3 regions of the Streptomyces sp. NPDC051907 genome follow, and region 3 is predicted to be linked to each of the others. Evidence: riboswitches for the same ligand, from Rfam matches in the RefSeq annotation. Region 3 holds a riboswitch; each other region holds the start of a gene.
What was found. A riboswitch is a leader RNA that binds a small molecule or an ion and turns the genes downstream of it on or off. The one in region 3 is predicted to bind cyclic di-AMP.
Positions count from the first base shown of each region.

Region 1: linked by a shared signal. The riboswitch ahead of AB0M39_RS19855 (LysM peptidoglycan-binding domain-containing protein) and the one ahead of AB0M39_RS20115 (M23 family metallopeptidase) in region 3 are both predicted to bind cyclic di-AMP.
Region 2: linked by a shared signal. The riboswitch ahead of AB0M39_RS04945 (NlpC/P60 family protein) and the one ahead of AB0M39_RS20115 (M23 family metallopeptidase) in region 3 are both predicted to bind cyclic di-AMP.

Region 1 covers NZ_JBFAYB010000035.1:23,645-34,025, forward strand. Annotated here, with positions in the region: gene AB0M39_RS19835 (pyridoxal-phosphate dependent enzyme) at 1-957, shown strand, start outside; gene AB0M39_RS19840 (aminotransferase class V-fold PLP-dependent enzyme) at 959-2,149, shown strand; gene AB0M39_RS19845 (class I SAM-dependent methyltransferase) at 2,199-2,954, shown strand; gene AB0M39_RS19850 (hypothetical protein) at 3,065-3,445, opposite strand; gene AB0M39_RS19855 (LysM peptidoglycan-binding domain-containing protein) at 4,094-4,900, opposite strand; cyclic di-AMP (ydaO/yuaA leader) riboswitch at 4,905-5,099, opposite strand; gene AB0M39_RS19860 (chitinase C-terminal domain-containing protein) at 5,714-8,044, shown strand; gene AB0M39_RS19865 (hypothetical protein) at 8,196-8,828, shown strand; gene AB0M39_RS19870 (hypothetical protein) at 8,922-9,179, shown strand; gene AB0M39_RS19875 (methyltransferase domain-containing protein) at 9,176-9,925, opposite strand; gene AB0M39_RS19880 (class F sortase) at 9,987-10,381, opposite strand, start outside.
Region 2 covers NZ_JBFAYB010000005.1:15,771-26,151, forward strand. Annotated here, with positions in the region: gene AB0M39_RS04930 (M23 family metallopeptidase) at 1-1,435, shown strand, start outside; gene pcrA (DNA helicase PcrA) at 1,591-4,068, opposite strand; gene AB0M39_RS04940 (hypothetical protein) at 4,484-5,278, opposite strand; cyclic di-AMP (ydaO/yuaA leader) riboswitch at 5,499-5,662, shown strand; gene AB0M39_RS04945 (NlpC/P60 family protein) at 5,665-6,885, shown strand; gene AB0M39_RS04950 (hypothetical protein) at 7,083-7,436, opposite strand; gene AB0M39_RS04955 (NlpC/P60 family protein) at 7,764-8,834, shown strand; gene AB0M39_RS04960 (response regulator transcription factor) at 8,974-9,687, opposite strand; gene AB0M39_RS04965 (PspC domain-containing protein) at 9,684-10,381, opposite strand, start outside.
Region 3 covers NZ_JBFAYB010000036.1:18,973-29,353, forward strand. Annotated here, with positions in the region: gene AB0M39_RS20110 (aldo/keto reductase) at 1-207, opposite strand, end outside; gene AB0M39_RS20115 (M23 family metallopeptidase) at 487-1,548, opposite strand; cyclic di-AMP (ydaO/yuaA leader) riboswitch at 1,560-1,715, opposite strand; gene AB0M39_RS20120 (PP2C family protein-serine/threonine phosphatase) at 1,951-3,123, opposite strand; tRNA gene AB0M39_RS20125 (tRNA-Met) at 3,484-3,557, opposite strand; gene AB0M39_RS20130 (hypothetical protein) at 3,658-4,590, shown strand; gene AB0M39_RS20135 (DUF5988 family protein) at 4,895-5,095, opposite strand; gene AB0M39_RS20140 (chloride channel protein) at 5,171-6,565, shown strand; gene AB0M39_RS20145 (sigma-70 family RNA polymerase sigma factor) at 6,750-8,000, opposite strand; gene AB0M39_RS20150 (YciI family protein) at 7,997-8,404, opposite strand; gene AB0M39_RS20155 (alpha/beta hydrolase) at 8,522-9,331, opposite strand; gene AB0M39_RS20160 (alkaline phosphatase family protein) at 9,465-10,381, shown strand, end outside.

The sequences.
Region 1 (10,381 bases), on a different contig from region 3:
CTGGACCCGACGAACACCGAGGATCCGCTGACCCTCTTCCACCAGCGGCTCAACCAGCCCGGCAGCGCGCATCTGCACACCGACCAGTACTTCAACGCCCTCAACACCGAGGCGCACGCGGCGAGCACCGGCCCCGAGATCATCGCGGACCTGGACGGCAGGGCGCCCGACTGGTTCATCGCGTGCGTGGGCACCGCGGGCTCGTCCACCGGCGTGGCCAGGGCGCTGCGCGCGCACGACCCCTCGGTCGGCGTCCTCGGGCTGGTCGCGCGCAAGGAGGACTTCATCCCCGGGATCCGCAACGTCGACGAGGTGCAGGAGGTCGGGATCTTCGACCCGGCGACGTACGACGGGATCGAGTCGGTGAGCGCCGACGAGGCCATCGACGGAATGCTGACGCTCCTGCGCCGCTGCGGGCTGCTCGCCGGGCCGACGGGCGGGGCCGCGTACCACGGCGCGGTGCGGCATCTGAGGGCGCTCGACGGGGAGTCGGCCGAGCGCCGGACGGCCGTGTTCATCGTCTGCGACCGGGTGGAGAGCTATCTCGGCTATCTCCGCCAGCGCCGCCCGGAGCTGTTCGGCCTGCCTCCGGCGAAGAACTCGGTCGCGACGCTCAGCGACAGCGAGGTCCGCTCGGCGTCCGTCCTCGACGTCGGCGACGCGCAGAAGTGGATCGCGGCCGAGCGACCGCTGGTGATCGACCTGCGCGGCTCGTTCGCGTACGCCGCCCTGCACATCGACGGCTCGGTGAACATCGTCGACGAGCTGTTCGGCGAACTCGTCCGCGGCGGACTGCCCTTCAGCAGACGCCAGCCGGTCCTGCTGGCGTGTCCCGTGGGCGAGATGTCCGCGCGGTACGCCGCGCTGCTCACCCGCATGGGCCACCCGGACGTGCGCAGCCTGGCCGGCGGGATCATCGCCTGGCGGGACGCGGGCGCGCCGCTGGTGCGTGACTGAGATGGCGGACGCCGTAGAGGAGCTCACACCGTGGCAGCGGCCGCTGCGCGCCCAGTTCCCGATCATCGTCGGCCATCCCGAGCTGGCCTATCTGGACAGCGCGGCCACCTCCCAGAAGCCGCAGGCCGTGCTGGACGCCGTCCAGCGCTATCTGACGACCTCCAACGCCAACGCGGGCCGGGGCTCCTACCCGTGGGCCAACACCACCACGACGCTGGTAGAGAGCGCCCGCGACCGGATCAAGGAGTTCCTGGGCGACCCGGAGCCGGACCGGTCCACCGTGCACTTCACCAGCGGGGCCTCGGAAGGGCTGCGCTCGGTGGCCCGGGACTGGCTGCCCGCCCTCCTCGCGGACGGGGACGAGATCGTCGTACCGTTCGCCGACCATCAGGCGAACCTGGCGCCGTGGCTGGAGACCCGGGAGCTGCTGGCCCGCCAAGGCGTCCGCATCCGGGTCCGGGAGCTGCCGTACCAGGAGAGCTCCGGCGACTACGATCCGGCGGCGCTGGCCGAGGTCGTCGGGCCGCGCACCCGCTTCGTGGCGGCCACCCATGTGCACCACGTCCACGGCGTCGACCTGAACGTGCACCGGATCCGGGAGGCAGTCGGCCCGCGGACGCCCATCTGTCTGGACGCCGCGCAGAGCGTGGGGCACATGCCGGTCTCCGTGGCCGATCTCGACGTGGACTTCGTCGTCTTCTCGGGCCACAAGGCCCTGGCGCTGCCGGGCTCCGGCGCGGTGTGGGCGCGCGGGCGGCGCGGACCGGCGTTCCGGCCCGGCGGGTGGCGGGGCACGCCCAACACGGTGGGCATCGCCAGCCTGGCCGCGGCGCTCGACTGGCTGGGGGCCGCCGGCCCCGACAGGATCGAGCGCTGGACCGTGGCGTTGACGTCCCGGCTCACCGAGGGGCTCAGCCGGATGGACGCCTACGAGGTCCTCGGCTGCCAGTCCAGCCTGTCGGCCGCGTCGCAGGTGCAGCGGCGCCGGAGCATCGTGGCCTTCCGGCACCGTGAGATCGCCTCGCACGATCTCGGGTTCATCCTTTTCAGTCACGGTTTCATGGTGCGCTCGGACAGCCACTGCCAGGCCGGCGGCGAGGAGAAAGAAGGCTCCGTACGCGTCAGCCTGCACGTGCACAACACGCCTGAGGAGATCGCGGAGTTGATCGCCGCACTCGCCAGTCTGCAATGATTTCCATGAGCAGATCTGGGTCACGACGGCAGAGGCGGCACGAGCAGGCATGTCCATCAGCACCCTGACGGCCGCACGCTGGGTCGAGCGCTGGGAGTGCCAGCAGCAGCGGTACGCGGTCGACCGCGAGGAGAGATTCACGGTCATCGCCGACGTGGTCGAGCATGTGACGCTCGGCCGGCCCGCTCCGCTGGTCCTGGACCTGGGCAGCGGCCCCGGCGCGCTGGCGGCGCGCCTGGCCCGGCGCATGCCCGCGGCCGACGTGCTGGCCGTCGACGCCGACCCGCTGCTGCTGGAGCTGGGCAGCAGCCACTACGGTCCGGCGCTGCGCTACGTCGAGGCGGAGATCGGCGCGCCGGGGTGGCTCGACGGCCTCGCACTCGGCCGCCCGGTGGACGCGGCCGTGTCGACGACGGCGCTGCACTACCTCGGCGAGGCGGCGCTGGGGCGGGTCTACGGCGACCTCGCCCGTCAGATGCGCCCCGGCGGCGTGCTCGTCAACGGCGACCACATCGCGCTGGACGCGGCGCGGGTGTCCGCGCTCTCCGTGGAGATCGGGCGACGTCACGCGGAGCGGGAGCTGGCGTTCACACACGAGGACTGGGAGTCGTGGTGGTCGGGGGCCGCCGCCGATCCGGAGCTGGCGCCGCTCCTCGCGCGGCGCGGCAGCCATCGGCATCCCCCGTGCGAGGGAAACGCCCCGACGCTCTCCGGCCATGTCGCCCTGTTGCGCGAGGCGGGGTTCGCGCAGGTCGGGACGGTCTGGCAGTACGGCAACAGCCATGTGCTGGCGGCTCTGCGCTGAGCGGCCCGCCGCGCCGCCCCGAGGCCGCGGGCGGGCCGAGGCTGTGCACCAAGCCCCGGCCCGCCCGACGCACGGTCGTGTACGGGCGCCGCGTACGGGTGCCGTGGCGCCTATCGCTGGAGGGTGATCGAGTTGATCGGCGTCAGGTTCTTGTCGATGTACATGAACGCCGGCAGCTTGCCCTCGCAGCCCGCGCCGTTGTAGCCCGTGCAGGTGCTCATCGTCGCGCCGTCGGTCTGGTTGTTGAAGATGCGGTGCGTCCCGAACTGGTTGTTGAGGTTGTGCGCACCGTAGCTGTAGTAGAAGTGCGAGGGCTTGTCGTTGTTCCACCCCGCGTCCTGCGGGTAGATGCACACGGCCCCAGAGGGACATCCGTGGACGGCGGCCGCCGCCTGGGAATTGGTCGCGGCGGAGGCCGCGATCGGCGAGCCGGCGAGCAGGGCGGTGGCCGCGAAAAGCGTCGCAGCCCGCGTGTAGCTCTTCCTCAGCATGCGTGAACTCCTTGGAGATAGAAGAGGGGACCGCCGCTGCAAGGGGCGGCAGCCCGCAGCGTAGGCGGAATAGAGAGCGATACGACCCTGACACTTGTCAGGGTCGCCGATTCGGCCGCGTGCTCTTTTCGACTGCCCATGCGAGGGGGCTATATGACGGTGCTTCACTTTGCTGCCCTGGGGCCGAGTTCGGAGCCGGTCCGCCCAAGAGGCGAATAGCCCGATCGGGGGATGGGGCGCGGGCCGGCGGCAGCCTACGGGGCGCCTTCGGCGGCCGAAGTGCTGGAAGAGTTCCCCGCGCGCGTCGCTCGGGCGGGTCGCCGTCGCCCGCCGGCCGGTTCTGGAGCGGGGGGTCCGCACCGGGACGTCGGAGGGAGCGCGGGACGCGAGCGCGTTTCGCCGGGTGCGCGGCCGCCTCAGCGGCCCGAGCGACCCGGGCAGCTCGAGCGGCCCGAGCGGCCCGAGCGGCCCGAGCGATCCGGGCGGCCCGAGCTGACGGCGGTCGCGCACGGCCCCGGTCTGGCGGAGGGAAGGGCGGCGCGGCTTGCTCGCGTGCGCTTCAGCGGGAGCCGTGCGCCGCGCCTGCGGACAGGCCGGAGCCCCGGTCGCATGGCGCGCCGGGGCTCACAGCAGTGGAGAGGGTGCGGTCTAGTACGGACCGTTCACGTTGTCGATCGAGCCGTACCGGTCGGCCGCGTAGTTGCAGGCGGCGGTGATGTTGGCGACCGGGTCGAAGCTGTCCATCGACGTGCCGGGCACGTGGTACGCGGTGAACGTGGGGTCGATGACCTGCAGGAGTCCCTTGGACGGGGTTCCGGCGACGGCGTTGGAGTCCCAGTTGTTGATGGCCAGCGGGTTGCCGGAGGACTCGCGCATGATGTTGCGGTGGATGCCCTCGTAGGAGCCGGGGATGCCGTGCTCGGCCATGACGTCGAGCGACTCCTTGATCCAGCCGTCGAGGTCGTTGGTGTAGGACTTCTTCGCCGGGGCTGCGACGGGCTCGGCGGCCAGCTGGGTCGTGGGCTCGGAGCGGTCGGCGCGCTCGGCGGACGCCCTGGAGGGGGCCGGCTTCTGAGCGGGCTCGTACGCGGCCTTCTGGCCGAGGGTGAGCTTGAGACCGGGGTGGATCAGCCGCGGGTTGTCGCCGACGGCGCTGCGGTTGTCCTTGTACAGCTTCTTCCAGCCGCCGCTCAGGGAGTGCTCTCGGGCGATCTTGGCGAGGGAGTCGCCGGCGACGACGCGGTAGGTCTTCGGGGCCGCCTGCGGGGCGGCGGCGGGCTGGGCGGCCGTGGCGGCCTGCGCCACGGCGGCGGACGGCGTCGCGGCCGGGGCCGCGCCGGCGGCGGTCGCGCCGAGCACCGGGAGAACGAGCGCGGCTCCGCCCGTGCCCGCGGCGGCGATGCCCCGGGTGAGCGAGCTGGACTTGGGGCGGCGGTGCTTTCCCTTTGCAGGCATGACGAATTCCTCTCCGTCGCCTACGAGGTGAGCTGTCGGGTTCGGACGGGAGATGTCCGGTCGCACTGTGAATACGACTTCACCCCGAGCCGTTCCGGAATCCGGATCGGCGGCTTACCTGGGTCCCCCGCTCCTGCCGTGCGTAAGTGAGTGGGTGGGAGGGATTCCGGACAGCGGCAGGATTCGGCGTTCCATCCGGATTGACGGTGACGTTAGGCGAGAAAGCCGGGAAGGAACAAGCCCCGAATTCGAATAGGGAATGCGAGAGGCCTGTTCCGTAGCGATCAGAACCGCCGGCCCCCTTTGATCGAATAACCCAACTTTCTTTGCGCAGAACGGAAGTGCCCTCAGCGGCCCCCCGGGACCCGCAGCCGCCGGCGTGACCCATTTCACTGAAGGGGATACGGGTCGGAATGCGGCACGACGGCGTACCAGAGCACGATATTTCGCATGAGCAGCCCGCAATCCAGACAGCACTTTCTAAACACGCTTCAATAATGCGAATACGGAGCTTTTCGGACACTGTGGGCGCTGGGCGAATGCTGCTTTCCATATCAAAACGGGCATACTGCCACCCGGTCGATTCGGCCGCCCCGACCCCTCCCCCGCATCGCCGCTCCCGCGCCATCCGAGATGGTCCAGACCTATTGACGTAATGGTCTAGTCCTTTTAATCTCTGCGTCACCTCACGGATCCCGCCCTGGGCGTGCGCACGCCCAGGACCCAACCCGTCCCATCCCCATGCCAGTTGTGCGACGCCGCCGCCCTGCACCCCCTGGCGGGTGCAGAAGACCCCCCTCAGGAGGATCCACCGTGCCGTCCCCCACCCGTACGAGAGCATCGCTGCTCGCCGTCGGCGCAGCCGCCGCCGCGCTGCTGGCCGGCTCGCTCTCGGCAGGCGTCTCACAGGCCGCCGGCCAGGAGTCCTGTCGTCCCGACGGGCTCTACACGACGCCAGGCGTCGACGTTCCGTACTGCTCCGTCTACGACGCCGAGGGCCGGGAGAAGATGGGCGCGGACCACCAGCGCCGCGTCATCGGCTACTTCACCGGCTGGCGCACCGGCAGGGACGGCACACCCGCCTACCTGGCCTCCGACATTCCCTGGGACAAGGTCACCCACGTCAATTACGCCTTCGGGCACATCGACTCCGCAGGCAGGCTGTCGGTCGGGAAAGACGGAGCGGCCAACGCCGCCACCGGGATGACCTGGCCAGGCGTGGCCGGGGCGGAGATGGACCCCGCGCTGCCGTACAAGGGCCACTTCAATCTCCTGACGAAGTTCAAGAAGCAGCATCCCCACGTGAAATCGCTGATCTCCGTCGGCGGCTGGGCCGAGACCGGCGGCTACTTCGGCGACGACGGCGCCCGGGTGAACTCCGGCGGCTTCTACTCGATGGCCACCAACGCCGACGGCTCGGTGAACCAGAGGGGCATCGACGCCGTCGCCGATTCGGCCGTCGACTTCGTCGAGAAGTACGGCTTCAACGGCGTCGACATCGACTACGAATACCCGACGTCGATGAAGGACGCGGGCAATCCGCTCGACTACCAGATCTCCAACGCCCGCCGGGCGGGGCTCGTCAAGGGCTACGCGGCGCTGATGAAGACCCTGCGCGAGAAGCTCGACCGGGCCGGCGCGGCGGACGGCAGGCACTATCTGCTGACCGTGGCGGCGCCCTCGTCCGGCTATCTGCTGCGCGGGATGGAGACCTTCCAGGTCCAGAAATATCTGGACTACGTCAACATCATGTCGTATGACCTGCATGGCGCGTGGAACGAGTACGTCGGCCCCAACGCCTCGCTCTTCGACGACGGCAAGGACGCCGAGCTGGCCGCGGCGGGCGTCTACTCCACGTCCCAGTACGGCGGCATCGGATACCTCAACACCGACTGGGCGTACCACTACTTCCGCGGATCGATGCCGGCCGGCCGCATCAACATCGGCCTCCCCTACTACACGCGCGGCTTCAAGAACGTGCAGGGCGGCACAGACGGTCTGTGGGGCAGGGCCCCCTCGACCACCTGCCCGGCCGGGGCCGGACTGACCAAGTGCGGCGACGGGGCCGTCGGCATCGACAACCTGTGGCACGACAAGGACACCGCCGGCAAGGAGTCCCCGGCCGGGTCCAACCCCATGTGGCATGCCAAGAACCTCGAGAAGGGCATCGTCGGGGACTATGTCTCCCAGTACGGCTTCCCCTCGAACACCACGCTGACCGGCACATATGCCCGTAAGTACGACTCCACGCTCGTCGCCCCCTGGCTCTGGAACGCGCAGAAGAAGGTCTTCCTCTCCACCGAGGACGAGCAGTCCGTCGCCGCCAAGGCGGACTATGTGGTGGACCGGGGCATCGGCGGCACGATGGTCTGGGAGCTCGCGGGCGACTACGACTGGAACGCCGCCAAGGGCCAGTACGAGATCGGCGACACGCTGACGACGGCGATGTACGAGAAGTTCAAGTCCGCCGCTCCCTACGGCGCGACGCGCGCCGGCGCCGCCCTGCCGAGCGAGGCGGTCAAGGTGGACGTGGACTTCGGCCAGTTCCCCCTCGGCGACTCCAACTACCCGATCAGCCCCAAGCTGAAGATCACCAACAACACGCAGACGGCCCTGCCCGGCGGCACGGAGTTCCAGTTCGACTATGCGACGTCCGCTCCCGCCAACGCCAAGGACCAGTCCGGCTTCGGGACCACGATCGTGCGCAGCGATCACAGCGGCGACAACGTGGGCGGGCTGAAGGGCGACTTCCACCGGGTGTCCCTCAAGCTCCCGGCCTGGCAGACGCTGGCGCCCGGAGCCTCCGTCGAGCTGGACTTCGTGTACTACCTGCCGACCTCGACGCCGTCGAACTGGACGGTGTCCTTCGGCGGCAGGACGTACGCGATCGCGGGCGATCTGGCGCGCGGCACGCGGGTGGTCGAGCCGGGCACGGGGACGAGCCCGAGCCCCTCTCCCGACCCGACGGATCCGGGGACCCCCGGCGCGTGCACCGCGCCGGCGTGGAGCGCGACGGCCGAGTACGCCGCTCCCACGACCGTGTCCCACCAGTCGCACACCTGGAAGTCCAAGTGGTGGACGAAGGGCGAGGAGCCCGGCGCGGCCGGCGAGTGGGGCGTCTGGCAGGACATGGGCGCCTGCTGACCTCCGCTCCGAGACGAGAGGACACGACACGGCAGCGTGATCATGAGCGCAGGCCCGGCCGGGAGACCGGCCGGGCCTGCGCGCTTCCACGGCGGTCGGTCGGGCGTCGTCGCCGAGGCGGCTGTCAGTGCCGCCCTCTAGTCTCGTCCCCATGGGGATCACCAGTGCGTGGGCGATCAGCGCCCACGAGGACGACGTCATCGCGGAGTTGGCGCCGCGCTTCCTCCCCGTCATCGAGGCGGAGCGCAACGATCCGGCCGCACGGCGACGCTGGGACGCCTGGCGAAGGGCGCCGCTGCCCGACTACCGCACGTGGTACGCGGGCGACGACGGCGCGGCCGCTTCGGCGGTCGAGTCGTTCCGGGAGCTGACCTGCGCCGGCGAGCGCGTGATCGACGCGTGCTACGGCGGCGGGGAGGACGATTTCTACGTCGTCGACGACGTGTGGGGACGGCAGGCGGATCCAGCCGGCATGTTCCTCGCCGTCCACTCCAAGGAGTACGCGGTCGCCTCGCTCTTCCACGCCATAGGACCGCGGCGCGCGGCAGAACTGCCCGGCTGGTGCGGCGACTTCCTGCTCGACTCCCACGAGGTGAGGCGGTCGCTGCCCCGCGTGGAAGCCGCGCTGACGTTCGACCTCCGGCAGCGCGTCGCCGTCGACGACCAGGACTGGCTGGACTACCTCCCCGGAGAGGAGAACGTCGTCGACGGCCCTGTGCGCGTCTGGCGCCACGCGGCCGCCGAGGGCCTCGGCCTGTGCGGCTTGTCGCTGCACCTCTACTGACGGGCGGCCGCCCGCGGGGAGCGCGGTCGACGACCGACCTGTTCACGGGGCCCACTGTGTTCCATCTGGAGCACAGTTGCGATCATTGAACGTATGAACATTGTTTTGCGTCGTGTCTTCGCTACGACCGTGCTCCTCGGCGGCATCGCCCTCGCTCTGTGGTGCGTCTTCGGCGCTCCGCACGACTGGACGGGCGGCCAGCGGCTGCTCCGCCTCGCCCTCGGGGTGACGGCGATGGGTCTGATCACCGCCAGCACCTGGCTGATGTTCCCCGGCACGCGCGGCAAGGACGAGGAGCACCCGGCCGCCGGACACGACATCCCTCCGGCGCCCGGGCCCCTGGACGTCTAGGCGTCCGGGTCCTCGACCGTGCGGCGGAGCACCAGGCAGACGAAGCCCCAGGACTGCCGGTAGACGTTGAGCCACTCGGTGCGATGGGCGTCGGCTGCCTCCAGCGCCTGGGCGCTGTCCGGATGCGCGGGATGGTCCAGAGCCCATGCGGCCAGCGACCCCGTCCAGGCCCATTCATAGGCGTCCAGCTCCGAGCGCGAGCTGGCATGCCCGTGGACCGGCGTCCAGCCCGCGGCTCTCACCAGGTCCATGACGGCGGGCAGGTCGCCGAAGTCCCCGAGCATCTCGACGGCCTCGGGCGAGGGCTTGTGCTCCCAGTACCCGTCGCCCACCAGGATGTGCCCGCCGGGCGCCACATGCCGGCCCGCAGCGGCGAGGGTGGGGATCAGACCGCCGTAGACGTGTGCGGCCCCCACGCTGAGCACCAAGTCGAAGGGGTGCGGCGAGGTGAAGGCCGTGGCGTCCTGGTGGTGCAGCTCGATGCGCTCTTGGACGCCGAGCCGGGCGGCGGCCTCCTTCGCGTGCGCGAGCGCGGTCTCGGAGACGTCGACGCCCTCGGCCCGCACGCCGGGGTGGGCCGCCAGGGCGCGCAGGAGCCACTCACCGCCGCCGCAGCCGAGGTCGAGTATGCGTTCGTCGCCGCGTGGGACGGCGCGTTCGAGTAGTCGGCGTACTGACTCGTCGTCGAGCGGGGCGGCGATCGGGTGGTCGGCATGGGCGAGCATGGACATCTGTTCACGTTTCACGGGCGCAGCCTGCCAGCCGCCAGCCCAGAGCGCCTCTGGTTTTCCCCCGTCAGACGAGGTGCTACTTGTACGAGTCGAGGTGGGCGAAGACCACCAGGTTCTCCGTGTAGTCCTTGGCCTCCCGGTCGTAGTCGCCTCCGCAGGTGATCACGCGCAGCTGTGCGTCGGGGGTGTCGGCGTAGACGCGGTCGTTGGGGAAGTCCGCCTTGCTGAAGCTCTCCACGGCGTCGACGACGAAGGTGGCGGTCGTCCCGTCCTGGCGGCTGATGTCGACCTTGTTTCCCGGCTGGACGCTGCTGAGCAGTGCGAAGACTGCGGGGCCGGTCTTCGTGTCGACATGGCCGGCGATCACCGCCGTGCCGAGCTCGCCGGGCGTGGGACCGCCCGCGAACCAGCCGACCAGGTTGACGTCGTGGGCGGGCGGCGCGTCGAGGGCCCCGGACTTGCCGATGGCCA
Region 2 (10,381 bases), on a different contig from region 3:
CGCGACGCAGTGGACCACCGGTTCCCACCAGATCGCCGGCTACGACGCCTACGCAGCGCCGCAGGCGCCGCAGTCGCAAGAGACGCAGCACGCCCAACAGACGCAGCAGGCCGCTCAGTACGACACCACGGGACAGTGGGACGCCAGCGCCTGGAACCAGTCGACGCAGACGGGCCAGTACGAGACGGCCGCGGCCACATTCGCGTACGACACCACCGGGCAGTGGGCGGCGCCCGCCTTCGACACCGGGACGTACGACGCGACCGCCTGGAACACCGGCGCGGAGACCGGCTACCAGGGCTACGAAGAGGTCGTCGTACCGCACCAGTACACGCCTGAGCATGAGTTCACGGCCGAGCCCGCCTTCGAGGGCGTCGAGGCCTTCCAGGCCACCGCCCAGTTCGAGGCTCTTCCGGAGACCGAGGCCGAGCCCGAGCCGCAGGCCGAGTTCAACGCCCCCTTCGACGCCGAGTACGACAACGGCGAGTACAACGCCGAGTTCAGCCCTGAGTTCAACGCCGACCTCAACGCCGACTTCGACGCCGACGCGCAGGTCGGCCCCGAGGGCGAGTTCGACGCGGACGTGGACACCGCCCAGGACGCGGCCCCGGACGCGAACGCGGACTCCGAGACCATCACCCCGGTCGTCCCCGTCACCCCCCGGCCCGTCCGCCGTGCCGGCGGCAGCCGCGGCCGACGCCGTACGCCCGCCAAGCGCTCCGCCCTCCTCACCGTCGCCGTGCCCTCCGCCTGCGTCATGGGCGTCGCCGGCATCGCCGCCGCGTCCGTGGGCGGCCTGACCGGCGGCAGCGAGAGCAAGAACGACAACAAGACCAACCTGGCGGCCGCCGACCCGGCCGCCGTCAAGCCTGCCGCCGCGAACAACAAGATGGACACGCAGCTCGCCGCTCTCAGCGCCGACGCCCGCGACTTCGGCAGCCGCGCCTCGCGCACCCAGGAGCGCATCGACCTCAAGGCGCGCCAGGAGGCGGACCGCAAGAAGCGCGAGGAGGAGGCCAAGCGCCGCGAGGCGCTGCGCCCCAAGTTCGTGCTGCCGGTCAAGCAGAACGGTCTCAGCGCGTACTACGGCCAGGCGGGCGTCAACTGGATGTCCGTGCACTCCGGCATCGACTTCCCCGTGTCGTACGGCACGGAGGTCATGGCCGCGACCGACGGCACCGTGCGCACCCAGTGGAACAGCGCCTACGGCAACATGGCCATCGTGACGGCGGCCGACGGCACCGAGACCTGGTACTGCCACCTCAGCAGCACCAAGATCCGCTCGGGCTCCGTCAAGGCCGGTGACGTCATCGCGTACTCGGGCAACTCCGGCAACTCCACCGGACCGCACCTCCACTTCGAGGTGCGTCCCGGCGGCGGTTCGGCGATCGACCCGCTCCCGTGGCTGCGCAGCCACGGCCTCGACCCGACGTAGAGCGACAGCCTCAAGCCACGGCCTGTCACCTCACTTCACGAGTCGACTGACACCACGAGTACGCACGTCACGAGTCAACTGACGCCACGAGCCGAGCCCGCGAGGCCGGCGGGAGGCCGAAGCCCCCCGCCAGGAGCCCTGAGCCCCCGCCCTCGTCAGAGCTTCTCGACCGGTGCGTACCGCAGCAGCAGTCGCTTCGGCTTCGCGTCCCCGAAGTCGATCGTCGCCTGCGCGTCCGCCCCCGCCCCCGTCACCTGCACCACGGTGCCCAGGCCGAACTGGTCGTGCGTGACCCGGTCGCCCACCACCAGCGAGATCACGGGCTTGTCGGTCGTCCGCCGGGTGGCGAAGCCCGAGGCTCCGCCCCCGCCGCCCGACCGGGAGCGCGAGGACGACAGCGCCGAGGCGATGCCCGAGGTGGGTCCCGCAGGCGCGGCCATCGGGCCCGTGCGCTTCCACTCCAGGTGCTTGCCCGGGATCTCCTCCAGAAAGCGCGACGGCGGGTTGTACGAGGGCTGGCCCCAGGCGCTCCGCATGGACGAACGCGTCAGATAGAGCCGCTCGCGGGCGCGCGTGATGCCGACGTACGCCAGGCGGCGCTCCTCCTCCAGCTCCTTGGACTGGCCGAGGGCCCGCATATGCGGGAAGACGCCGTCCTCCATGCCGGTCAGGAACACCACGGGGAACTCGAGGCCCTTGGCGGTGTGCAGGGTCATCAGCGTGATGACGCCGGAGCCGTCCTCGTCCTCGTCGGGGATCTGGTCGGAGTCGGCGACGAGCGCCACCTTCTCCAGGAACTCCGCGAGCGTGCCCGCGCCCTCGTCCTCGGCGCGCTCCTGCTCGAACTCGAGCGCCACGGCGGCCAGTTCCTGGAGGTTCTCGATGCGGGTCTCGTCCTGCGGGTCGGTGGACGCCTGGAGCTCGGCGAGGTAGCCGGTGCGCTCCAGGACGGCCTCCAGCACGACGGCGGGGCCCGCGCCGGAGTCGACGACCGTGCGCAGCTCCTCCATCAGGACGTTGAAGCGCTTGACGGCGTTGGCGGATCGGGCCGCCATGCCGTACGCCTCGTCCACGCGCCGCAGCGCCTGCGGGAAAGTGATCTTCTCGCGGAGCGAGAGGGCGTCGATCATCGCCTCGGCGCGATCGCCGATGCCGCGCTTGGGGACGTTCAGGATGCGGCGCAGCGGGACGTTGTCCTCGGGGTTGGCGAGGACGCGCAGATACGCCAGGACGTCCCGGACCTCCTTGCGCTCGTAGAAGCGCACGCCGCCGACGACCTTGTAGGGCAGGCCGACCCGGATGAAGATCTCTTCGAAGACGCGGGACTGGGCGTTCGTACGGTAGAAGACGGCGACGTCGCCGGCCTTCGCGTCGGCCGCGTCCGTCAGCCGGTCGATCTCGTCGGCGACGAACTGCGCCTCGTCGTGCTCGGTGTCGGCGACATAGCCGGTGATCTGCGCGCCCGCGCCGGCCTTGGTCCACAGGTTCTTCGGGCGGCGGCTCTCGTTCCGCTCGATGACGGCGTTGGCGGCGGAGAGGATCGTCTGCGTCGAGCGGTAGTTCTGCTCCAGCAGGATCGTCGTCGCGTCCGAGTAGTCCTCCTCGAACTGGAGGATGTTGCGGATGGTCGCACCGCGGAAGGCGTAGATCGACTGGTCGGCGTCGCCGACGACGCAGAGCTCGGCCGGCGGCAGGTCCTCCTGGCCGGCGCCCACCAGCTCGCGCACAAGGGTGTACTGAGCGTGGTTGGTGTCCTGGTACTCGTCGACCAGCACATGGCGGAAGCGGCGCTGGTAGTGCTCCGCGACGTCCGGGAACGCCTGGAGCAGGTGCACCGTGGTCATGATGATGTCGTCGAAGTCCAGGGCGTTGGCCTCGCGCAGCCGCGCCTGGTACATCCGGTACGCCTCGGCGAGCGTCTTCTCGAAACCTCCCCCAGAGCCTTCGGCCTGGGAGGTGCCCCCAACTGCCTGGTCGGCGAAGGTCTCCTCGTCGATCAGCTCGTTCTTCAGGTTCGAGATCTTGGCGCTGAAGGACTTCGGCGGGAACTTCTTGGGGTCGAGCTCCAGATCGCGGCAGACCAGGGCCATCAGCCGCTTCGAGTCCGCCGCGTCGTAGATCGAGAACGACGAGGTGAAGCCCAGCTTCTTGGACTCGCGGCGCAGGATGCGGACGCAGGCGCTGTGGAACGTCATGACCCACATGGCGTTGGCGCGCGGGCCGACGAGCTGCTCGACGCGCTCCTTCATCTCGCCGGCGGCCTTGTTGGTGAAGGTGATCGCCAGTATCTGCCCGGGGTGGACGCTGCGCGTGCCCAGCAGGTGCGCGATCCGGTGGGTCAGCACCCGGGTCTTGCCGGAGCCCGCGCCGGCCACGATGAGCAGGGGCGAGCCGGTGTGCACGACGGCGGCCCGCTGCTGCTCGTTCAGCCCCTCGAGCAGGGCGGCGGGGTCCACGACGGTGCGGGGGGCGCCGTCCCGGTGGTACGGATCCCGGGCCGGGGGCACGTCGAACGCGCCCTGGAAGAGATCGTCCGGAACCTGCTCCGGATCGGAGTCCTCGGGCGGCGGCGGGTGCTCCTCCGTGTGGGGCTGGAGGTCCGCCAGGAAGCTGTCGTCAAAGAGGCTGCTCATCGCTCTACGAGTCTAGGCGGCCGCACTGACAGCCCGCGGCCGCATTCGCATACGGCCCCGGTCGCGTCCGAATACGACGGGGAGCCGCGTCCGAATACGGGCGGGACCCGCGGCCGGATGCGGCTGGCTGGCGTGTCCGGACGCGGGCGGGGCGGGCCCTGAAGGGGCAGGGGCAGGCACTACGGGCCGGGGGCAGGTCTGGCCAGGCCAGGCCAGGCCACGGTCGTACGACGTCACGACCCGCGACCCCATGCCAGTACGCGGCGGCCAGGACCCCCCGCGCAGGCCCCAGGCTCCCTGCCCAGGCCGCACGCCCCAGCGCGCCGCACCCCGCCCGCCCCCGGCCGCTTGAAGCTCACAGCCTCACAGCCGCCTCACGGCCGCCGATCTCCCCTGACCCGGCGCCCGCGACCGGCTACGGCTCCTGGTTCTGCTGCTCCCGTTTCCTCATCACTTCCGGGTCCGGGTACAGATCTGCCACGTCGGCCGACGGCACGATCTCGGACGGCTGGGGCGGCACGACCTTCACCGGCTTGTCGACCTCGCTGAGCGTCAGCGAAACGGGCTCGTCGTCGATCTCGAACTCGATGGCCTGTGGAGCGGTCCCGCCCTTGACCGAGAGATAGACGGTCACCCCGTCGTCCTCGGGCTGCTGGACGAGCGGTATCAGCTTCTCCTCCGGCTTGTCCCGCGCCTCGTAGCGCGTCGTCCCGGGGTTCAGCCGCTTCGCCGACTCCACGCTCTCCGGGATGGAGGCGAAGCCGCGGTCGAGATCGCAGAGCCTGAGCGTCTCGTCGTCCTTCATCTCGCTCGGCGTCAGCTCGATCCACTTTCCGCGCGCCTTCTCGGCGGCGGGTTCGTACTTCGCCACCTGCTCCGGGCCGATCACGGTCGCGAGCTGTCGGTACTGCTTGAGCATCTCGTCGTCGAGGCGGATCCAGGCGCGCTCGCCGCGTTGCGCGATCACCTCGGTGAACGCGAAGGGGGCCTTCTCGGTCTTCCCCGCGCAGTTGCCGTCTCGGTCGCCGCGGAGGTCGTGTGCGGAGCTTTGCAACCTGGCCGACCGATACCCCTTCAACTCCTTGAGCGACTGCGACATCAGCCGCCCGTCGCTCTTCGGGTCGGGCGCGGAGCTCTCGCCGCCCTTCCCCGAGCTCTGCGACTCCTCCCCCGAGCCGCAGCCGCTCGCCACCGCCGCCAGTAAGGCCATGGCACACATTCCAGCCAAACCTGACTTTCTCTTCCCCACCCCTGAACCTTCCAGTAACCGGGCTCAATCCCGGGACTCACCAGTCAAACGTCCACAGGTTCTCACTTTGGTCACGAAAATGTATCGGGCATATCGACCATCAACCTTCACAACAGCCACACGTATTGGCTAGCGTGCTCGATCAGGTGGTCCCGTCCCCCCTTGGCGAACCACGCCAATCGGGTCGCCTGCGCCGAATTCGGACTATCCACACGGAAGTTCGGAACCGGGGACCCACTTTGCACACTTGGGGTGAATCGGACCGCGACCCACTCGGTCCGTAGGGCGATCTTCCGTTCCGCCCGAACCCGACAGCTAACCCGGTAGGCGGTCCACGGAAGAAGGAGATGTCGGCCTTGGCGTCGCATCGCAAGCCGCGTACCCGTACCGGAATCCCCGGGATGGCCGGAATACGCACCAACTCCCCCGCCGTCGGGTTCACTACGGCTGCGCTCGCCGGCGTCACCCTGCTGTCGACGCAGAGCGCCGACGCGGCGCCCGCCGACCCGAACCCCTCCGTCGAGGAAGTACAGAAGAAGGTCGACGACCTGTACCGGCAGGCCGGTTCGGAGACCCAGCGCTACAACAAGGCCAAGGAGGCCACCGCCGAGAAGCGGCGCGAGGTCGACGGGATGCTCGACGAGGCCGCCAAGCGCACCGACAAGCTCAACGAGTCACGGCAGGCCCTCGGCAACTACGCCGCCGCGCAGTACCGGACGGGCGCGGTCACTCCGACCGCCGCGCTGCTGTTCGCGGACAGCCCGGAGTCGTACTTCGACCAGACGCAGCTGATGGACCGGATGACCGACCGTCAGCGCAAGGTCATCGACGACTACGAGACCGAGCGCGCCGAAGCGGCCGAGCAGCGCACGGAGGCGACCAAGAGCCTCGAGTCGCTCACGGAGTCCCAGAAGACGCTGCAGACCAGCAAGCGCGAGGTGCAGGCCAAGCTCGCCGAGGCGCGCTCGCTGCTGTCGAGGCTGACGGCGGACGAGAAGGCGCGGGTCGCGGAGCTCGAGCGCAAGAAGCAGGAAGAGGCCCGCCGCAAGGCCGAGGCGAAGGCCAAGGAGGAGGCGGAGGCCCGCGAGAAGGCCGAGGCGGAGGCTGAGGCCGAGCGCCGCCGCCAGGAGCAGAACGAGGGCGGCACAGGCCCGGGCACGGGCACGAACCCCGGCTCCGGTACGGGCCCCGGTACTGCCCCCGGCGACGGCTCGTACGCCACCAAGGCCGCCAAGGTCCTCTCCTTCGCTCGCGCCCAGATCGGCAAGCCGTACGTCTGGGGAGCGACCGGCCCCAGCTCGTACGACTGCTCCGGCCTGACCCAGGCCGCCTGGAAGGCCGCAGGCGTCGACCTGCCGCGTACCACCTGGGACCAGGTCAAGGCCGGCGAGCGCGTCGCCACGGAGGACCTGCTCCCCGGCGACCTGGTCTTCTTCTACGACGACATCAGCCACGTCGGCATCTACATCGGCGACGGCAAGATGATCCACGCCCCCAAGCCGGGCGCGAACGTCCGCGAGGAGTCGATCTACTACATGCCGATCTACGGCAGCGTCCGCCCGGCCTGACCCCGGGGACCCTACGGAGACGGCTCCAGACCGGGCATCAGCCCCGCGCCTGGGTCGCCGACCTGGCGGCCGCGTAGCAGCCCAGCGCCTCCCAGGCGTTCGCCGTCGCCGGCGCGCCTGGGAGGCGTCCGCGCTCCAGCGGACGCCTCACGCGTCCACGCCGTCTCACATCCAGGCCGCCTCACGTCCACGCCGACTCACGTCCACAGCGTCGCGATGAAGATGTTGGCGATCGTCAGGCCGCCCACCGCCCCGAAGACCGCCTTCTCCACCCGCTCCTCGTCCCGCTTGACGTACACCAGGGCGAGGATCACCACCAGCACCGCCAGCTTGACGCCGATCTTGAGGTTGTTCACCGGCTGGTCGTCCGCCTGGTTGAGGCCCACCAGCGCCACGCCCGTGACCAGCATGGTCAGCGCGCCGTGCAGCATCGCCGGGACGAACCGCGCCGTCCCCGCCCCCATCGCCTTCATCTGGGTGAGGAAACCCCCGAGCAGCGAGGCGATGCCGATGATGTGCAGGGCCACGAAGACATTGATCAATACGTCCATGAGGCGGAGCCTAACCGGCCCCATACCACCGCTCTCCGGTCAGGTATGCCTCATTCGTCGCATCGGTCACACGGGACGGGAACCCGGTCCGGCGCCATGGGCCCGGCACTCATAACGCGCCTTGTGCTGTCCACCTTTGTGCAATATCGGTCCGTACGCCTCACCCCCGTGACCTCCAGGCTTAGCGTCCTCCCTCAGGTGACCGACTCCCCACCGCCGCCGGACCCTCCCGGCGACAGTCGGCCGCCACCGCCGAGGAATCCGGCGGCGGGCCGCTCCCCCTGTGCGGTCCGTCGCCGGACCCGGACCCGCAGGGATCGGAAGGACGTGGACGCCCTCGTGGCAGTGCACCGGAAACCCAAGCAGTATCCGCTCACCGGGCCCGCCGCCCGGACCGCCGCCACCCTCGCGCTCGCCGGCGCGGCGACCGCCACCGCCTTCGAGGGCACCGGGTACGCCGAGCCCGCCCTCACCCCCGCTCAGGTCAAGGCCAAGGTCGACAAGCTGTACCAGGAGGCGGAGGCCGCCGCGGAGAAGTACAACGGGGCCAAGGAGCAGGCCGCCGAGGCGCGCACCGCGCTGGACTCGCTGCGGGACGAGGCCGTGCGCAGGACCGAGCGGCTCAACAACTCGCGCATGGCGCTCGGCTCGATCGCCACCGCCCAGTACCGCGCCGCAGGCATGGACCCCGGGCTCCAGCTCGCGCTCACCTCGGACCCCGACGACTACCTGGAGCGGGCCGCGCTCGCCGAGCGGGTGGGCGCGCGTCAGGCGGACGCCATCTCGGGGGTGGAGCAGCAGCTGGTGGAGATCGCCCGGCTGAAGGCGGAGGCGGGACGGCGGACGGCCGCGCTCAAGGCCCGGCAGAGCGAGCTGGCCGCGCACAAGTCGACCGTGCAGGACAAGCTCGCGGCGGCGGAGCGCCACTTGGACCGGCTGACCGCCGAGCAGCGCACGGCGTACGAGGGGTCCAGCGGCGCGGCCGCACCGGCGGACGACGTGCGCGCCGACCGCTCCAGCGCCCCCCGCGGCGCTCTCAAAGCGCCCAACGCCCGCGCCGAGCAGGCCATCGCGTACGCCTATGGAGCGATCGGGAAGCCGTACGTATGGGGGGCGACCGGACCCAACTCGTACGACTGCTCCGGTCTGACCCAGGCCGCCTGGCGCTCCGCCGGGGTCTCGCTGCCGCGCACCACGTACACCCAGATCAACGCGGGCCAGCGGGTGTCGCGCTCCCAGCTCGCCCCGGGGGACCTGGTGTTCTTCTACTCCGGGATCTCGCACGTCGGGCTCTACATCGGCGGCGGCAAGATGATCCACGCGCCGCGGCCCGGGTCCCCTGTCCGCGTCGCCCCGCTCGACGAGATGCCCTTCGCCGGAGCGACCCGGCCGGCTTGAGCCGCCTCACGCGAGCCGCCCACCCGCAGGCGACCCGAAGACGGCCCGCCCGCCCGAAGACGACCCGCCCGCAGACGAGACCCGGCCCGGCAGCCGCGACGACGCGACGTCCGGGCCGGGTCGGGTCGGGCCGTATGCGTCAGACCAGCCGGCGCGCCGTGGCCCAACGGGTCAGCTCGTGCCGGTTGGAGAGCTGGAGCTTGCGCAGCACCGCCGAGACGTGCGACTCGACCGTCTTGACCGAGATGAAGAGCTGCTTCGCGATCTCCTTGTACGCATAGCCGCGCGCGATCAGCCGCAGCACCTCGCGCTCGCGCTGGGTGAGCCGGTCCAGGTCCTCGTCCACCGGCGGCGCGTCCGTCGAGGCGAAGGCGTCCAGCACGAAGCCCGCGAGCCGCGGCGAGAACACCGCGTCGCCGTCCTGCACCCGGAAGATCGAGTCGACCAGGTCCGTGCCCGTGATCGTCTTGGTGACGTAGCCGCGCGCGCCGCCGCGGATGACGCCGATCACGTCCTCGGCCGCGTCCGAGACGGACAGCGCCAGGAACCGCACCGGGTTCTCGGCCGCCGCCATCATCGGGGCGCAGCGGCGCAGCACCTCCACCCCGCCGCCGCCCGGCAGATGGACGTCCAGCAGCACGACCTCGGGACGGGTCGCCGTGATCACGGTGACCGCCTGGTCGACGTCGGCGGCCTCGCCGACCACCTCGACGCCCGTGCGGTCGGTCTGCCCGATCTCGGCCTGCACTCCCGTGCGGAACATCCGGTGGTCGTCGACGAGCACGACCCGCACCCGCCGCTCCACGCCGCCCGCGCCCTCGCCGGCCGTGCTCTCTCCAGCAGCCTCGGTCATCCGTCCGCCCTCTCCATCTCGAGCTCCACTTCCGTGCCCCCGCCCGGTACGGAGCGCAGTCGCGCCGTGCCGCCGTTGCGCTGCATCCGGCCGATGATCGATTCTCTAACGCCCATGCGGTCCTCGGGCACCGCGTCCGGGTCGAAGCCCGGCCCCCGGTCCCGTACGGAGACGAACACCGTGCGGCCCTCGACCTCCGCGTAGACCTGCACCGCCCCGCCCTCGCCACCGTACTTCGCCGCGTTGACCATCGCCTCGCGCGCGGCCTGCATCTGCGCGGTCAGTTTCTCGTCGAGCGGGCAGTCGCCGACGACCACGACCTCCAGCGGGACGCCGTGCTTGTCCTCGACCTCGGCCGCGGCCTTCTTCACCGCCTCGGCGAGCGTGTCGGGCTCCTCGTCCTCGTCCTTGCCGTTGCCCTCGGGCTTGTAGAGCCAGTTGCGCAGCTCGCGCTCCTGGGCGCGGGCGAGGCGGCGGACCTCGCCGGCGTCGTCGGCGTTGCGCTGGATCAGGGTCAGGGTGTGCAGGACGGAGTCGTGGACGTGCGCGGCGACCTCGGCGCGCTCCTGGGCGCGGATGCGCATCGTCCGCTCCTCCGAGAGGTCCTGTGTCATCCGCACCAGCCACGGCCCGGCGAGCAGGGCGACTCCGGCGATGACGGCGACGGACGCGGTGAGCACGTTGCCGAGCTGGG
Region 3 (10,381 bases):
GAGGGTCTCGGACTCGCCGCCCTTGTTCCCCGGGGCCCAGGCGGAGTAGAGGTCCGCGGTGTCGACGAAGTTGCCGCCGCCGGCGGTGTACGCGTCGAGCACGGCGAAGGTCTGCGTCGCGTCGGCGGTCCAGCCGAAGACGTTGCCGCCGAGGGCGAGGGGGAAGACGGAGAGCTCTGAGGCGCCGAGAGGCCTGAGTGAAGTCATGGGGAGATCAACACCCCAGCGGGGACAGGGTATTCCGAGCGCGGGAACGAGAACAAGCCACTGTTCGGCACCGGCGGCGACGGCCTCCGCTGCTCGGCGCCGCTCCTCGGCACCCCTGCTCAGCCGCGCGAGCACCCGGCAGTCCCTGTGTCCGCGCGAGCATCCGGCGCTGCCGGCGTCAACGCGAGGACCCGGCAATCCCCGTGTCAACGCGAAGACCCGGCAGTCCTGGCGTCGGGGGGTGTGCGCCAGACCCGCCGGGGGTTCAGTGAGCGGTGCTCAGACCGTCAGGCCCTTGTCGCGCAGCCAGGCCGCCGGGTCGATGCCCGAGCCGCCCGCCGTGTGGACCTCGAGGTGCAGGTGCGGGCCGGTCACATTGCCGGTCGCGCCGACACGGCCGATGGTCTCGCCCGTGCCCACCTTCTGGCCCGCTCCCACGGTCATCGAGGACAGGTGGGCGTACCAGATCTCCGTGCCGTCCTCCAGCTCGAGGACGACGCGGTAGCCGTACGAGCCGGACCAGGCGGCCGACTTGACCGTGCCGCTGTGGACCGCCTTGGCCGGGGTGCCGGTCGGCGCGGCGAAGTCCAGGCCGGTGTGCTGGCCCGAGGACCACATGGAGCCGGACTCGCCGTAGGTCGAGGTGATCGTGTACGAGGAGGTGGGCAGGGAGTAGCTCGCGGCGAGCTTGGCCAGCCGCTCCGCCTCCGCCTTGGCCTTCGCGGCCTCCTCCGCCTTGCGCTTCTCCTCGGCGGCCTTGGCCTCGGCCTCGCTCTGCTGCTTCTCGGCGGCGGCCGCTGCCTTCTCGGCGGCGAGCTTCTCGGCGGCGGCCTTCGCGTCGGCGTCCGCCTCGGCCTGCTGCTGCTCGGCCTGCTGGAGGATGCGGGCGCGCAGAGCCTCGCCGGCGCCGCCCTGGTCTGCGACGGCCGTGCTGCCCGCGCTCTGGTCGGCGGCGAGCCCCATGGCGGCGGCCGCGGTGGTGTTCTGGTCGTCGGACTCGCCGTTGGAGTCGTCGGAGATGAGGGAGCCGACGCCCGGGAGGGACTCGGCGTCCGGAAGGTCGGGAAGCGATATCGAGACCGGCGGCTTGTCCTGCGCGGTGGCGATGCCGCCCGCGCCGACCGCTGCGATCACGCCGACGCCGAGGACCGTGGAGCTGCGGGCGATGCCGCCGCGCTGCTTGACGACCCGGTGCTTTCCGCGCACCGGACGGACGGTGTCCGCCGTGGGGTTCCACTCGCCGAACGTCGGCTCTGCCGATGTCTCGTCACCGAAGTAGGGCGATTCAAAAGGGACTTCAGTCGCCCGGGGAGCTTCGGGGGCAGGCCTGTTGGACGCCACGGAGGCGCACTCCTTTCCTTCCTTCTCGCCTACCGGGTTAGCTGACGGGTTCGGAGCAGGAAGGTCTCCTACGGTCGCTTCGGCCGCGAACTGCACGGCAAAAGACGTCCGATTCACCCCAATTGGTGGTTCCCCGGTTCCCTTGCGGGATTCGGCGCGTGCGCACGGTGCCGTCATGTCGACGGCTGGGACGACCGCGCTGCGTTATCGAACGTTAATAGACACCGGGGTCTGATTCCAAGCTGTTCTTGTTGATCGTTAAGGAGATTGACCAACCCTTAACGGGACATACAGGTCTGGAATCGGGCGAGTTGACCGCCACACCGGCACCTAGAGGAACATCTACGTCAACCCCACGCACCTGACAGTGCATCAAATGTTATGCGGAGGGGCACCCTTCGGTTACGGACCGTGGGCGTCCTCGCGCCCGTCGTCCGCCGCGCTGACGACCGGCACGGTCCTGCGCCGCTCCGGCTGCCCCTCGACGGGCCTCGTGACCGCGAGGAGCGCCATGTCGTCGGTCGTCCCGCCGCCCGTGTGCCGGCGCACATCGTCCACGAGCGCGTCCAGCAGCTCCTCGGGCCCGGGGAAGATCCGGCCGCCGAGCCGCCCGCCCGGGTCGTAGAAGACACCGGCCGCATCCCGCGCCTCGGAGAGCCCGTCGGTGTAGAGCAGGAGGGTGGCCCCCGGGGGGTACGGATACTCCTCGGCCCGGTCCGGCCAGAGCCCCAGGTCGCCCATCCCCAGCGGCAGCGCGGCGTCGGTCGGCTCCAGCAGGTCCAGATCCCCGTCGACGTAGAGCATCAGCGGCTCGGGGTGGCCGCGGTTGACCACCCGCACCGCGCCGTCCTCCCGTGGGATCTCGGCGAGCACGGCGGTGGTGAAGCCCTCGACGGCGTCCAGCCCGGGCCGCCGGATCCCCTCGCGCGCCAGCGCCCGCTCCAGACGCTCGGCGACGCCCTCCAGCGAGCTCTCCTGCTCGGCCGCCTCCCGGAACGCCCCGATGACGACGGCGACGGCCTCGACGGCGTCCAGCCCCTTGCCGCGTACGTCCCCGACGATCAGCCGTACGCCGTACGCGGTGTCCTGCACGGCGAACAGGTCGCCGCCGATGAACGCGTCCGCCTGCGCCGCCTCGTACCGCGCGGCTACATGGAGCCCGCCGATCCGGTCGGAGGGCGTGGGCAGCACGGCGCGCTGCGCGGTCTCCGCGATGACGCGCGCGGAGGCGAGCCGCTCGCCGCTGAGCCGTACGACCCGGTTGATGAGCAGCGCCAGCCCGGAGACGGTGACGACGGTGGACACCTCGGTGTACGCCGTGACCTGGGACACGGTCTGGTTGTAGAAGTGCAGCCCGACGACGGCCGCGGTCGCCGCGATGCCGGTCAGCAGGGTGGTGAGCAGGGAGAAGAAGGGCGCGGCGATGAGTGGGGCCGCCGCGAAGAAGGGCACGGCGGTGAATCTGGGCGGGGTGAGGACGTCGAAGACCACCCCGCCGACGATCATCAGCGCGGGCAGCGCCCGGACGAACAGTTGAGCGATGTAGCCGCCGCCGGCCTGCTTTCGGTGCCCCACCGATGATCTCCTGCCCAGTCCGCCCACGGCTGCGGACGGTACCGCGCCCTCCCCAGGCTGGCCGGAGCCGCGCCGTGCGGCGACTCGCCGTCGGCCAAGTGGGGGATACGACGCGGGGGCGTATCGAGGCGGCGACGGGCGTACGGCGAGGTGCGCGGGCGTGCGACCCGCGAAACGGCGCATGCTTCCCGTGCTCCGCGCCGGGCGGGGGACGGGCGGGCGCCTGGCCTCGGACTCCTGGCACCTGGCCTCGGGCTGCTGGCGCCTGGCTCCTGGCGCCCTGGCGCCCTGGTGCCTGAGACTTCTGGGCATACGACAGCGGCCCGGCACTCTGATCGAGTGCCGGGCCGCTGCTGCTAGTAGCGGGGACAGGATTTGAACCTGCGACCTCTGGGTTATGAGCCCAGCGAGCTACCGAGCTGCTCCACCCCGCGTCGGTGAACACAACCTTACGCCATCCGGAGCATGATCAAAGCCATTTATGAGTACGACCGCTCTTCCGCCCCTCCAAAGGCGGCCGCGACCATCTGCCATATGGCTGAGACACCAGTGAATTCGGAGAGGCCGACGGCGGCTCGGACGGCCGGGCATCTGCTGCTCGTCTGGATCGTCGGAGCGGCCCTCGCGCCCGCGCTCGGGTTCGCGACGGTCGGCGCGGTGTGGGTCGGCGGGCCGGGCGCCACGCTGGCCGTGCTGCTCGTTGGCGGCCTTCTCTCCATCGCGGCACTGGCCGCGACGGGACTGGTCGTACGCGACGTGGTGCCGCTCTGCGCGACGGCCCGCGGCCTGATGGGCTGGGCGGCGACCGTCCTCGTCGGCGGCACGCTGGGGGCGCTCGGCGGGTTCGCGGCCTGGACCACGGACGAGTTCGACCTGGGCGGCGCGGACATGAGGATCGCGCTGAGCGGGCTTCCGTACGCCGTGGTCGCCGCGTTCTTCGTCCCGAGCCGGTCCGTGCGGCTGACCTCCGCGGTCGCACTCGCCGGGACCCTGGCGTTCACCACGTACACGCTCCAGGAGGCCGGCGAACGCGACCGGCTGGACTCCCTCCTGAACCGCAGCGGGCTCGCCCGCGAGGAGCGGCTGCTCATCGAGCCGCCCGGCGGGCTCGAGGCGGAGGAGGGCAGCGGCACGCTGGGACCGAACGAGTTCCGGATGCACTTCACCCAGGGCGGCGAGCCGGGCGCGTCGCCCGGCTTCGACTACAGGGTGAGCCGGCGCGCGGACGGGGACTGCCCCAAGGACCTGCCGGGGCGGATCGGCTGCCGGGACGCGGGCGGCGGCGTCACCGTGGTCACGCAGCGGCACGACGACGGCGAGGTGTGGGAGTACGTCCATCTGCGGCGCGACGGGCTGCTGCTGACGGCGCGTACGACGGAGGGGATGGGCGTGCCGCAGCTCCGGCAGGCGCTCGAGAAGGCCCGCCCGGCGACGGACGAGGAGCTGCTGGACATCGTGCGGGGGTAGGGGGCGGGGCGGCACGGGGTGGCTTGCGTGGAGGGGCTCACGCGGAGGCAGTCGTACGGGTCACCCGCGCGGAGGCAGTCGTACGGAGGCACTCGTACGGAGGCACTCGTACGGACGCACCGGTACGGACGCACTCATGCGGGGTCCCTCTCGCGGAGGCGCTCGTACGGGTCGCCCGCGCGGACGAACTCGTACGGACGCACTGGTACGGAGGCAGTCGTACGGACGTGTCCGGGCGGGGGCTTGGGCGCGGGGCTCCGGCGCGCGAGGCTCCGACGCGAGGGCTCAGGTCGCGCGCCGGACGCTACTCGGCGATCTCGGTCCGCTCCCACCACTCGTAGACGGGCAGCCGGCCCTGCGGGCTGTCCTCGTGCCGCTGCGTGGCCTTGAAGTGCTCGTAGCCGCCGCGGTGCAGAATCTTCAGCTCGTCTCCGGGAGGATCGATCGGGACGATCCGCTCGTGCAGATCGTCCGGTCCGCCCTCGAGCACTGCCTTGTCAGCCATGAACCCAGTGTTGTCATCCGCCCGGCCCGCTCGCATGTCGGGCGGAACCGCGGACGGCGGGCGAGACTGATCCACATGGCACAGGCCGACGCCGACGCAGGCGAGAAACACCGGCCGCCGGAAGTCGCCGGCGGCAAGGGGCTCCGCGACACGCTGCTCAGCCGTGGGTATCTGGGACTGCTGCTGATGTCCGCCCTCGTCGGCATCCCCGTGTCGTTCGCGTGCTTCGGCTTCGTGAGCCTGGAGCACGAACTCCAGCACTGGGTGTGGGAGTCGGCCCCCGACGCCCTCGGCATGGACGTCGCGCCCTGGTGGTGGCCGCTGCCCGCGCTGGCCCTCGCGGGTCTGCTGCTCGCGCCGATCGTCACCCGTATGCCGGGAAAGGGCGGCCATCTGGCGGTGAAGGGGCTGGGCGGCGGACCCCCCATCGGGCCCAGAGAGGTGCCGAGCGTGGTCCTCGCCGCCCTCGCGTGCCTCCCCCTCGGCGCGGTCCTGGGGCCGGAGGCGCCCCTGATGGCCCTGGGCGGCGGACTCGCTCTGCTCGCTCTGCACTTCGCCCGATCGTCCAGCGCGCGCGGCAACCCGCAAGTCGCCTCCATCCTGGGCGCCGCGGGATCGACGGCCGCGATCTCCACCATCTTCGGCAGCCCGCTCGTCGCCGCCGTGATGATGATGGAGGCCGCGGGCATCGGGGGCCCTCAGCTGATGCTCCTGCTGCTGCCGTGCCTGCTGGCGAGCGGAGTCGGCGACCTGGTCTTCACCGGGTTCGGCGACTGGACGGGGCTGACCATCGGGGCGCTGTCCCTGCCCGTCGTGCCGAAGGTGAGCGGCCCCGACGCCGGGGACTTCCTGTGGGGGATTCCGCTGGCGGCGGCGACCGCGGCCGTCCTCGTCACAGGTCACCGGATCGGCGGACGGGTCGCGGAGTGGACGGCGCACAAGACGGCGGTACGGACGGTGATCTGCGCCGTGGCGGTGGGCGTGTGCGCCGCGGCGTACGCCCTGACCACGGGCCGCTCCCCGGAGGAGGCGGCCCTGTCGGGCCAGGTGACGCTGGGCGTGCTGGCGGGCGATCCGCATGCGTGGCCGGTGTACGCCCTGTTGCTGCTCGTCGTGTTCAAGGGCCTCGCCTGGAGCATCAGCCTCGGCAGCCTGCGCGGCGGCCCGATCTTCCCCTCGATCATGCTCGGCGCGGCGCTGGGGGTCGCCTGCAACGGCCTTCCGGGGTTCGGCGTCGCCTCCGGTCTGGCCGTGGGACTCGCGGCGTCCAGCGCGGCGATCACCCGACTGCCGGTGACCAGCGTGGTGCTGACGGCCTTGCTGATGGGCCCGACCGCGCTGAGCGCCCACCCCCTCATGATCGTCGCCGCGGTGGTGGCGACGGTGTCGGCGGAACTCCTGAGAGGCTGGCACGCGGGGAAGGCGAGGCCGGGGGACACCAAGCCACCGGCGTACGAGGCGCCGACGTAGGCACGGGGGGCGCACTCTCAGCCCCGCCGGCGTTTGAGGCGCGGGGCCCGGGGCAGCGCCCCGGAATCAGCCCCGCCGGCGATTGAGGCGCACACCCAGCCCCGTGGGGGTCCCCCCGGACGAAGTCTGGGGGAGATTGAGGCGCGGGACCTAGGGCAGCGCCCCAGAACCACCCCGCCGGCCCTCACGCACCGTCCCCACCCCCCACCCTCCCCGCCCGCATCCGCAGATACCTCGCCTCCGGAACGCTCAGCGTCGCCCCCGCCGCCCGCTCGTACGCCTCCCGCGCCCCCTCCCCGTCCCCCGCCTTCTCCAGCAGATGCGCGCGTACCGCGTCGAGTCGGTAATGGCCCGTCAGCCGCTCCTCCAGCTCGGCGACTTCGGCGAGACCCGCCTCGGGCCCTCGCACCATCGCGACCGCCACCGCGCGCCCCAGCGCGGCCATGGGCTCGGGCGCGACGCGCAGGAGGATGTCGTACAGGGCGAGGATCTGCGGCCAGTCCGTCTCGTCCGCGCTGGGCGCCTCGTCGTGGAGCGCCGCGATGGCAGCCTGGAGCTGGTACGCCCCGGCCGCCCCCTCGGACAGGGCCTCCTCCACCAGGGCCGTGCCCTCCGCGATCGTCTCCCGGTCCCAGCGGCTGCGGTCCTGCTCGTCGAGCGGGATCAGCTCGCCCGCCGGCCCGGTGCGCGCGGCGCTGCGGGCGTCGGTGAGCAGCATCAGCGCCAGCAGCCCGGTCACCGCGCCCTCCTTGGGCAGCAGTCGGCGTACGGCACGGGTCAGCCGGATCGCCTCGCCGGCCAGGTCGGCCCGGTGCAGTGCGCGGCCGGCGGTCGCCGTGTAGCCCTCGTTGAAGATCAGGTACAGCACCTGGAGCACGGCCGAGAGCCGCTGGTCGCGGTCGTCGGGCCCGGGCTGCCGAAAGGGCGCGCCCTTGACCTTCTGCTTCGCTCGGCTGATCCGCTGCGCCATGGTCGCCTCCGGCACGAGATGCGCGCGGGCGATCTCGGCGGTGGTCAGACCGCCGACGGCGCGCAGCGTGAGCGCGATCTGGGCGGCCGGGGAGAGGTCCGGGTGGCAGCAGAGAAAGAGGAGGGTGAGGGTGTCGTCGTCGGACGGGGCGCGGCTCTCCCCCGGCGCGGGGGCCGTGAACGCGTCCCGTGGCGTGAGCGCGGCGACCGTCTCCTCGCGCCGCCGCCGGGCCTGGTCGCTGCGCAGCTGGTCGGTCAGCCGCCGCGAGGCGACCTTGATCAGCCACCCACGGGGGTTGTCCGGGAGCCCGGTCCGCGGCCACTGCTCAGCGGCCGCAAGCAGGGCTTCCTGCACGGAGTCCTCGGCCTGGTCGAAATGTCCGTACCGGCGCACCAGCGCGCCGAGGACCTGCGGCGCGTGCAGGCGCAACAGGTCCTCGACCTCGACAGCGGTCGTACTCCTCAAACATCGCCTCCGCCGATGGGCCGGATGACCACCGGGTACTCCGGGGAGCCCTCGGGAACCGGGCACTGCGCGACGCGCGCGGCGATCTCCGTGACCCGCTCCAGGCTCGCGCAGTCGAGCACCCAGAAGCCGGCCAGCAGTTCCTTGGTCTCGCTATAGGGGCCGTCGGTGATCACCGGCCGCCCGTCGGAGCCCGCGCTGACGAAGCGGGCCTGGGCGGGCTCGGTCAGGCCCTCCGCGTGCACGAGCTCGCCGGACTCGGCGAGGTCGTTGTTGATCTCGCCCATGAAGGCGAACATCGCCTGCATGTCCTTCTCGCTCCAGGCCGGGCTCGAGGAGTTCCCCTTGCCGACCATCGCGTCGTAGTCGGCCTGCGAACCCTGGACCATCACCAGATACTTCATGACTTCGCTCCTTAGGGCGCCGTCACCCTTGTGGGCGACTCTCACAGGAGACGTCGGCGCCGACGACGGCTTCTCGACACCTCGCGGAAGATTCTTTCCTCTGAGCGCGCTGCCCGCTCAACGAAGCACGCTGCCCGCGAACTCGGCGACGTCGGCGACGACGCGGTCGGGCTGCTCCCAGTGCACGGCATGGCCGACGCCCTCGTACACCAGCAGCCGCGAGCCATGGACGGCGTCGAGGACGGCCTGCTGGTCGGCGCGCGGGAGGAAGTCGTCCTGGTCGCCCCAGACGACGAGGGTCGGCACCAGGATCCCGGCCAGAGTGGCGGGCAGGTCGGCCTCCATCAGGCCGCGCATGGTCTCCTTCCATACGTGGGCGGGGACCTTGAGGTTCTCCTCGGTCATGGTCTCGAGGAGCCCCCTGGCGATCGGCCGGGCGGTCAGGCCGCCCATGAAGCCGTCGACGAACTCGCGGGACACGGGATCGGCGAGCCCCTGGATCTCCTCCCACACCCGGGCGACCGCCGGCTTGTCCGCGAGCGTGGCGGGCGCGCCGAGGAGGACCAGGCCCAAGATCCGGTCGGGATGGCTGCCGGCGACCATCCGGGCGGCCACACCGCCGCTGGAGGCGCCGACGAGGACGGCGCGCTCGATCCCGACCGCGTCGAGGAAGCCCACGAGGTCGGCGGCGAAGTCCTCGGGCCGGTAGCCCTCGTCGGGGCGCCGTTCGGCGTCGCCGTGTCCGCGCTGGGTGGGCGCGTACCCGTGGAGGGACACGGGCAGCCGTCGCAGCATCGGCTCGAAGGACCACCATGAGTCGGCGATGGCGTGGACGAAGACGACGGGCGTGCCGCCGTAGCCGGCCTCCGCGTACGGAAGGACCGGCCCGTCCCGCAGAGACGCGGTCTTGACGGAGATCGTGGTCATCCCACCCAGCGTCTCCTCCGGGCATGGCCGAGGCAACATCTCGGCCACCGTCATCTCGGCCACCGGTCCGAGCGTCACCCGCTTGGCGCAGCAGGTGTGGCCGGGGCCCGTGGCATGCCGTAGCACGAGAAGCATGACGGCTGCGGAAGCTGACCCGACGGGCTCCATGGGCGCTATGGGCGCCGGCGACGCCAGGGCGCCTATAGAGCATGTGATCGTGCTGGCCCTGGAGAACCGCTCCTTCGACCATATGCTCGGCTTCCTCGACCATCCCGACCCGGACTTCGACGGGCTGCGGCGCGGCGGCCCGTATACGAACCCGGGCTGGCTCGGCGGCACGGTCGAAGCCACCCCGCAGGCCGGGCGCCAGGTGCGGATCGACCCGGACCACAGCCATGACGCGGTGATGGAGCAGCTCGCGGTCCGCGGCTCGGGCGGCGCGCGACGGGCCACGAACCAGGGATTCGTACGGAGCCTGGAACGCAAGGGCCGAGGGCTGTCCAAACGGCGGTTCGACGGCCTCCTCAGCCCGCTGGCGGAATGGCTCGACCGTCTCACCAGCTCGAAGGCGCGGGCGGGCCTCGGGCCGGGGGCGATGCTCTGCCAGCCGCCCGCCCGCGTGCCGGTGCTGGCCAAGCTGGCGCTCGAGTTCTGCGTCTGCACCCGCTGGTTCTGCTCGGTGCCCGGCGAGACCTGGCCGAACCGGAACTTCCTGCACGCGGCGACCTCCGACGGCGAGGTCGGCAACGAGATCCGCTGGTTCCACAACGACACGATCTTCGAACGGCTGGAGCAGTCAGCCCAGTTGGGCGACCGGAAGCCATGGCACATCTACCACGACGACATTCCGCAGGCGTGGGCGTTCAAGAACCTGTGGGACAGCCCGCGCCGGCATGCCAACTGGTTCCATCTGTCCGAGTTCGAGCGGCATGTCGAGAAGGGGACGCTCCCCGCGTACTCCTTTCTGGAGCCGAACCACTGGCCGCGCCGCCCGGCGGTGAGCGTCTCGGGACTCTTCGACACGGAGAGCAACAGCCAGCACCCGGGAAA